2 regions of the Aquabacterium sp. A3 genome follow, and region 2 is predicted to be linked to the other one. Evidence: predicted binding sites of a transcription regulator. Region 2 holds the regulator's gene; the other holds the start of a gene.
What was found. The regulator sigma-54, encoded in region 2, starts transcription at its own class of promoters, with help from an activator protein. The targets are predictions, from matches to a motif close to TGGCANGNAANCTGCTTT.
Positions count from the first base shown of each region.

Region 1: the regulator sigma-54 is predicted to act here: its motif matches at 1,159-1,176, upstream of glnT (type III glutamate--ammonia ligase).

Region 1 covers NZ_JBBPEV010000001.1:2,086,080-2,090,085, forward strand. The annotation lists gene WNB94_RS09065 (helix-turn-helix transcriptional regulator) at 1-315, opposite strand, end outside; gene WNB94_RS09070 (helix-turn-helix domain-containing protein) at 461-1,072, opposite strand; gene glnT (type III glutamate--ammonia ligase) at 1,225-2,619, shown strand; gene WNB94_RS09080 (class II glutamine amidotransferase domain-containing protein) at 2,638-3,558, shown strand; gene WNB94_RS09085 (GltB/FmdC/FwdC-like GXGXG domain-containing protein) at 3,546-4,006, shown strand, end outside.
Region 2 covers NZ_JBBPEV010000006.1:2,569-6,574, forward strand. The annotation lists gene WNB94_RS15740 (THUMP domain-containing class I SAM-dependent RNA methyltransferase) at 1-24, opposite strand, end outside; gene WNB94_RS15745 (DUF599 domain-containing protein) at 150-860, opposite strand; gene WNB94_RS15750 (RNA polymerase factor sigma-54) at 945-2,489, opposite strand; gene lptB (LPS export ABC transporter ATP-binding protein) at 2,502-3,281, opposite strand; gene lptA (lipopolysaccharide transport periplasmic protein LptA) at 3,286-3,900, opposite strand; gene WNB94_RS15765 (thiol:disulfide interchange protein DsbA/DsbL) at 3,974-4,006, opposite strand, start outside.

The DNA of each region.
Region 1 (4,006 bases), on a different contig from region 2:
CACCGCGGCGCGCCCCTGCACGCGCTTGACCTCGCGCTCCAGCGCGGTGTGGTCGTTCAAGGGGGCGATCAGGCCGGCCAGGTTGGCGTTCTGGTTGATCAGCCACATGCACATCACATAAGACGCCATGGCCACGGACGGATCACCTCGCTCGATGCGCGCCATGGTGGGCTGCGACACGCCCAGCTTGCGGGCCCACTGCGCCTGGGTCTCGCGACGGCGCTTGCGCGCAATCACGATGTTTTGCGCGAGCAATTCAATCTGCTGGAGGACCGCTTGCGGGTAGTCCGCAGGCTTGGTGTTCTGGCGGGGCATTCATAGATGTTATCAACTCCGCCATGAAAAGCAAATCTATGGATGCTTTGCGGCGGCAGATTTGCCGGCCCATCGCAATTATTCATAGATAAATGCTGTTGATGGACTTGTGTAGATCTATGAATGAGCGGCGGGCGGGCATGTTTTACCCCGCCACCTGCGGATACACGATCACCGACAGAAACCTGATCGGGCAGGCCAGCAGCCGCTCGGGCCCGTGCGGCACCTCGCCCTGGAAGTTCAGCGCATCGCCGGGCTCCAGCACATAGGTCTCCTGGCCCACGCGGTACTCGATGCGGCCCTCCAGCATGTAGATGAACTCGGTGCCCGGGTGTTCGAAGCTGGGGTAGCGCTCGCTGTCGTCCTCGATGGTGATCAAAAACGGCTCGAAGTGTTTGACCGGGCCCTGGTCATAGGCCAGCAGTTGGTAGGTGTGCCCGCTTTTGGTGCCCCGGCGCACCACTTCCATGCCGGCGCCGTGCTTGATGTGCTGGGCCGAGGTGGTGGTGGCGTCGTACTTGCTGAACAGCATCGACATCGACACCCCCAGGGCCCGCGCGATGCGGGCCAGCGTGTCCATGCCAGCGCTGGTCTGCCCGTTCTCGATCTTGGAGAGCATGCCGCGGCTGATGTCGGCCTGCTCGGCCACCTGGGCGATGGTCAGGCCGTGCTTCTGGCGCTGCTCGCGGATGGCCGCGCCCACGGTTTCTTCCAGCGATGGGCTGTTGACGCCCTGTTCTTCCTGCTCCGATTCCAAGCCCGACTCCTCTTCAGCATGCCTTGGCGATGAGTGTATGTGCAGGCCTTGGGCCAGCGTGGCGCCTCATTTTGGTGTTTCCTGATAGGCACACTAGTTGCATGACAGGAAACACCGAGCCACACCAAACCGCGACACAAAGGAGCCCCACCGTGAACGCTGCCCTGTCCCTGCCCCCCGAAGCCCCGCCGGGTGAGCTGATCGCCCCGGCGCGCTTCGACACCCTGGACGCCGCCCAGCAGTACCTGCGCGCCCAGGGCGTGTCGTACGTGCTGGCCCAGTTTGTGGACATCCACGGCGTGGCCAAGGCCAAGTCGGTGCCCGTGGCCCACCTGGGCACCGTGCTGAGCGAGGGCGCGGGCTTTGCGGGCTTTGCCATCTGTGGCGTGGGCATCGAGCCCCACGGCCCCGACTTCATGGCCCGGGGCGACCTGAGCACCGTGCAACTGGTGCCCTGGCAGCCGGGCCTGGCCCGCATCGTGTGCGAAGGCCATGTGAACGGCGAGCCTTGGGCCTACGACAGCCGCGTGGTGCTCAAGACCCAGACGGCCCGCCTGGCCGAACGCGGCCTGACCCTGTACACCGGCCTGGAGCCCGAGTTCTCGCTGCTCAAGCGGTCGGCAGACGGCGGCATCGAGCCCTGCGATGCCAGCGACACGCTGGCCAAGCCCTGCTACGACTACAAAGGCCTCTCGCGCACCCGTGCGTACCTGGAGAAGTTGTCCAACGCGATGCGCGCCAGCGGCCTGGATGTTTATCAGATCGACCACGAAGACGCCAACGGCCAGTTCGAGCTGAACTACACCTACACCGACTGCCTCACCTCGTGTGACCACTTCGTGTTCTTCAAGATGGCGGCCGCCGAGATCGCCAACGAGATGGGCCTGGTGTGCTCCTTCATGCCCAAGCCCTTTGCCAACCGCCCGGGCAATGGCATGCACATGCACCTGTCCATCGGCGATGGCCAGCGCAACCTGTTTGCCGACCCGGCCGACCCGCAGGGCCTGGAGCTCTCGCCCATGGCGTATCACTTCCTGGGCGGCCTGCTGGCCCATGCCCCGGCGCTGACCGCCTTGTGCGCGCCCACGGTGAACTCGTACAAGCGCTTGGTGGTGGGCCGCTCGCTCACGGGCGCCACCTGGGCCCCGGCCTACATCTCTTACGGCGACAACAACCGTTCGACCATGGTGCGCATCCCCAAGGGCCGGCTGGAGCTGCGCCTGCCCGATGGCTCGTGCAACCCCTACCTGGCCACGGCCGCCGTGATCGCCGCGGGCCTCGACGGCATCGACCGCCAGTTGGACCCGGGTGCACCACGCAACGTCAACCTCTACGACTGGAGCGCCGCGCAGTTGAAGGACGCCGGCATCGGCCTGCTGCCGCAAAACCTGGGCGCCGCGCTGGACGCGCTGGACGCCGACGAGCTGATCAAGTCGGCCCTGGGCCCGGTGGCCGACGAGTTCCTCACCCTCAAGCGCATGGAATGGATCGAGTACCAGCGCCACGTGTCGGACTGGGAAGTCAAGCAGTACCTCGAATTTTTCTGAAGAAGGATCACAACCATCATGTGTGGAATCGTTGGATTGCTCCTCAAAAAGCCCGCGCTGCGCAGCCAGCTCGGCGAACTCATGGTGCCCATGCTGATCGGCATGACCGAGCGGGGCCCGGACTCCGCCGGCCTGGCCGTGTTCACCGAGCCGCTGCCTGCGGGCCAGCGCAAGATCAGCGTGTACTCGGGCCTGACCGATGAGGGCGCGGGCTACCACTGGCAGGGCCTGCTCGATGCGCTCAACACCGAGCTGAAGGTGCAGGCCCGCGCCAGCATCAAGGCCAACCACGCCGTCATCACCTTTGAAGGTGAGGCCCCCTCGCAGATTGACGCCGTGAAGGCCTTCGTCAAGTCCCATGGCCCGAAGCTGCACCTGCTGTCGGCCGGCCGCAGCATCGAGCTGTACAAGGACATCGGCAGGCCCGCCGAGGTGGCCGCGCGCTACCAATTTGGCCAGCTGCAAGGCAGCCACCTGGTGGGCCACACGCGCATGGCCACCGAGAGCGCCGTCACACCCGACCGCGCCCACCCCTTCACCGCCGGTGAAGACTTCTGCCTGGTGCACAACGGGTCGCTGTCGAACCCCAATGGCGTGCGCCGCATGCTGGAGCCGCGCGGCATCCAGTTCGAAACCGACAACGACACCGAGGCCGCCTGCCGCTTTCTGGAATGGCGCCTGCGCGAAGGCGACACCCTGCACGCCGCGCTGCAAAAGGGCTTCGAGGCGCTGGACGGCTTCTACACCTTCTTGATGGGCACCAGCACCGAGCTGGCCCTGATCCGCGACCCCTTTGCCTGCAAACCGGCCGTGGTGGCCGAGACCGACGACTACGTGGCCATCGCCTCCGAGTTCCGCTCGCTGGCCCACCTGCCCGATGTGAAACACGCCACCGTGTTCGAACCTGCCCCTGAGGAGATGTACGTATGGAAGGCTTGAGCTTTGATGTGAGCCAAGGCGGCGTGCGCCCGCTCAACCAGTACCTGCACGGCCCCGCCAGTGAGCTGACCGGCCAGCACATCACCGTGCTCAACCCCGATGGCGCCCACAACATCGCCGTGGGTTTGAACGCCGCCGTCAAGGTCACCATCGACGGCCATGCGGGCTACTACGCCGCCGGCATGAACAAGCTGGCCGACGTCACCATCCACGGCAGCGCCAGCACCGGCGTGGCCGAGAACATGATGAGCGGCCGCGTGCACGTGAAGGGCTTTGCCTCGAACAGCGCCGGGGCCTCGGCCCACGGTGGCCTGCTGATCATCGATGGCGACGCGGGCCTGCGCTGCGGCATCTCGCTCAAAGGCGGTGACATCGTGGTGGGTGGCTCCGTGGGCAGCTTCTCGGGCTTCATGGCCCAGGCCGGCCGCATGGTGATCTGCGGCAACGC
Region 2 (4,006 bases):
AGCCACATGGCCACCCCCGGGCATGGCGGCGGGCGCCGGGCGCGAAGGGCCTGGGCGCGAGGCAGGCGCCGGGACACGGCGGGGACGGGGGGCGGAGGTGGTCATGGGCAAGCGAGAGGCAAACGATCGGCGCGGCGACAGGGGCGGGCTCAGGCGTTGAGCACGGCAAGCACGTCCGAGAGGAATTCACGTCGGTAGAGGATCCAGAGCACCGCGAGGGTGGCCAGGGCAAAGAAGATCGGGGACACGAACCAGGCGATCACCGCGAACGACATGTAGTAGGCGCGCAAGCCATCGGCAAAGCTCTCGGCGGCCATGCCCATGAGCTTGCCCGCGCGCCGGATGAATTCGTCGCGATCGGCCTGGCCACGGTCGAACACGTCGACATTGGGCGCGGCCCCCACCAGGATGGCACCGAAGGAGTACACGCGCATGGACCAGGTGAAGCGAAAGAAAGCGTAAATGAACACGGACAGCAAGATGAGCAGCTTGATGTCGAAGACGAGCAGCGTGGTGCGGGCGGCGAACGGGATGTCCTTGACGAGTTCACTGGCGCGGTCGTGGGTGCCCAGCACCGCCAGCAAGCCCCCGAGGATCAGGATGGTGGTGGACGCCCAGAAGCTGGGGCTGCTGGCCAGGTTCTGGGTGATGGCGGCGTCCACGATGCGCTGGTCGCGGTGGGTGACCTGGGCCATCCAGTGCATGCGGTAGTGGTTGGTGCTGGCCAGCAAGGTGCGCTGCACCCGGGCTCGGCGCGAGGCGAACTGGGCATAAGCAACCCAGCCAAAGAAGAACAGGCTCAGGGCCGCCCAGTCCTGCCAGGGGAGGATGGCGATGGCTCGCTCAAATGGCAACAGCATGGGGCAGGGAGATGGAGGTGTTCACAAAAAGAAACGGTGACGAGAAGCGATGACGGCACCCCCGGCGGCCGCCAGCGGGGGCCGTCAGAGCGACTTGCGCAGGTTCGCGGGCGCGATCTTGAGGGCCTCGCGGTACTTGGCCACGGTGCGGCGCGCCACCTGGATGCCCTGCTCTTCCAGCATGGACGAGAGTTGGCTGTCTGACAAGGGCTTGGCCGGGTCTTCGGCGGCGACGAGCTGCTTGATCAGGGCGCGCACGGCGGTGCTGGAGGCGTTGCCGCCGGCTTCGGTGTTGAGCGATGAGCCGAAGAAGTACTTGAGCTCGAACGTGCCGAAGGGCGTGTTCATGTACTTGGCGGTGGTGACCCGCGAGATGGTGGACTCGTGCAGACCGAGTTCGTCGGCGATTTCGCGCAGCACCAGCGGTTTCATCGCGATCTCGCCATGGGTGAAGAAATTCTTCTGGCGATCGACGATGGCCTGCGAGACCCGCAGGATGGTGTCGAAGCGCTGCTGGATGTTCTTGACGAACCAACGGGCCTCCTGCAAGCGGGAGCTGAGCGAGGCGTGCGCGCCCTCGCCACCGCCGCGGGGGCCCCGGCTGGCACGCAGGGCCTGGGCGTAGAGGTCGTTGATGCGCAGCTTGGGCATGACGTCGGGGTTGAGCACCACCTTCCAGCCACGCCCCGACTTTTGCACGATGACGTCGGGCACGATGATGTTGGCCTCAGCCCGCGTGAAAGCCCGGCCGGGCTTGGGCTCCAGGCTGACGATGAGGGACTGTGCGGCCTTGAGCTGCGACTCATCGGCACCGGTGGCCGCCATGAGCTTGCGCATGTCGCGGCGGGCCAGCAGTTCGAGGTGATCGCGGCAGATGGCCCGGGCCACGTCGCAGGCCGGGTGATCGTCCTGGTCGCGCAACTGCAGCAAGAGACACTCGGAAAGGTTGCGGGCGCCGACGCCGACGGGCTCCAGGCTCTGCAGCCAGCCCAGCGCGCAGCGCAGGCGCGACAGGAGTTCGTCGCGCGAGTCCTCGTCGACATCGTCGTCCTCACCACCCAGCAGGCTGTTGGCAACGTCCTCCAGGGCGTCGGCCAGGTAGCCGTCTTCGTTGAGCGACTCGATCAGGACATCGACGGCCGCCTTGTCGGCGGGCGACAGGCGCATGCCATTGAGCTGGTGGCGCAGGTGCTCTTGCAGGCTGATGGACTCGCTGTTGCGCTCCAGCGGGTCGTGGTCGTCGTCGTCGCTGTTGTTGCGCGAAGGCGTTTCGCGGATGCCGTCAAAGTCATCGCGCTCGGTGCCGTTTTCCCAATCATCACGCTCGGTGGCGCCCGCTTCAAGCCCATCCAGGCCGGCAGGTTCGGCCTCACCGCCGGGGCCATCGGTGTCGGTGGCGCGGTCATCACGGCTGAGTTGCTCTTGCCGCTGCCGCTCGAACTCTTGCGAGGCGGCGGTTTCCAGCGAAGCAAATTCGTCGTCGGGCTCGAGGAAGGGGTTTTGTTCGAGCATTTGCTCGACTTCCTGATGCAACTCCAGCGTGGACAGCTGCAACAGACGGATGGACTGCTGCAACTGAGGGGTGAGCGCCAGGTGCTGAGAAAGCCGGAACTGCAGTGAAGGCTTCATGGCGCGGCTGCCTCACATGCGGAAGTGCTCGCCGAGGTAGACCTTGCGGACGTCGGCGTTGTCGATGATCTCGGCAGGGGCGCCTTCGGCCAGCACGCGGCCCTCGCTGATGATGTAGGCGCGATCACAGATCCCCAAGGTTTCACGCACGTTGTGGTCGGTGATGAGCACACCGATGTCGCGGGCCTTGAGGAAACGGATGATGCGCTGGATCTCCATGACGGCGATGGGATCGACCCCGGCAAAGGGCTCGTCCAGCAGGATGAAGCGCGGCTGGGTGGCCAAGGCACGCGCGATCTCGACACGGCGACGCTCGCCGCCCGACAAGGCCATGGCGGGGCTGGAGCGCAGCTTCTCGATGCTGAGGTCTTGCAAGAGGGTGTCGAGCCGTTGGCGCAGCTCGGCCTCGGACAGCCGTCGGCCTTGCGCGTCGTGCTGCAACTCCAGCACCGCGCGGATGTTTTCTTCGACCGTGAGGGCTCGAAAGATCGAGGCCTCCTGGGGCAGGTAGCTCAGGCCGCGACGTGCGCGTTGGTGGATGGGCAGGCGCTCGACCCGTTCACCGTCGATGTCGATGGTGCCGGCGTCAGCCCGAACCAGCCCCACGATCATGTAAAACGAGGTGGTTTTGCCTGCGCCGTTGGGGCCCAGCAGGCCCACCACTTCGCCGGCGCCCACCGACACGTGCACGTCGTGCACCACCGTGCGGGCACCGTAACGTTTGCGCAAGCCCTGAGCGTGAAGACGGGCCGTGGTGGCGTCGCCGGGAGTGGGGGGGCGAGGATCGCTCATGTGCTCAACGCCCGGCTGGCCCGGCTGCATTGGGGGCGTCGCTGCGAGGCGTGATCACGCCCTGCACGCGGCCACGGCTGGCGCCACTGTTGGCAGCAGGTGCACCGGCCACCTGGAAGACACCTGTTTTGTTGTCGTAGGTGATGGTGTCGCCCGAGACCCGGTCAGCGGCCTGCCCACCAGAGAGCCGACGCATGACGGCGCGCCCGGAAAACACGACCAGATCCTGCACGCCGTCGTAGGTGATGCGCAGGGCCTCGCCTTCGATGAACTCATTGAGACCTTCACGCTTTTGCCGGAAGTAGGCCCGCCCCTCTTGCCCACCAGAGGCCACGGCCGTCTGGGTGCCACCGGGGTTTTGCCGCACTTCGACGCGATCGGCCCGAACCACCATGGTGCCTTTGGTGATCTCCACCCGCCCCGTGAGGATGTTGACCCGGCTGGCCTCGTCCACACGAGCGGCATCCGCAGCGAAGACCAGGGGCTGTGCCCGGTCGGCCTTTTCGGCGTGCGCGACCGCAGCCAGCGCGGCGCCAGCCATCAAGGCTGAGCGCATCACCAGGCGCCAGCCAGGCCATGACAGGGGAAAACCAGTGGACATCAACAAAATCTTCGGCATGTTTCTTGCAGAAGATTCTGCCATGAAGCGCGGCCCAGCGCCAGTGCACCAGGCCCGTGAACAACAGCCTGATTCAGGCAGGGCGGCGCGATCGGGCGATCAGGGC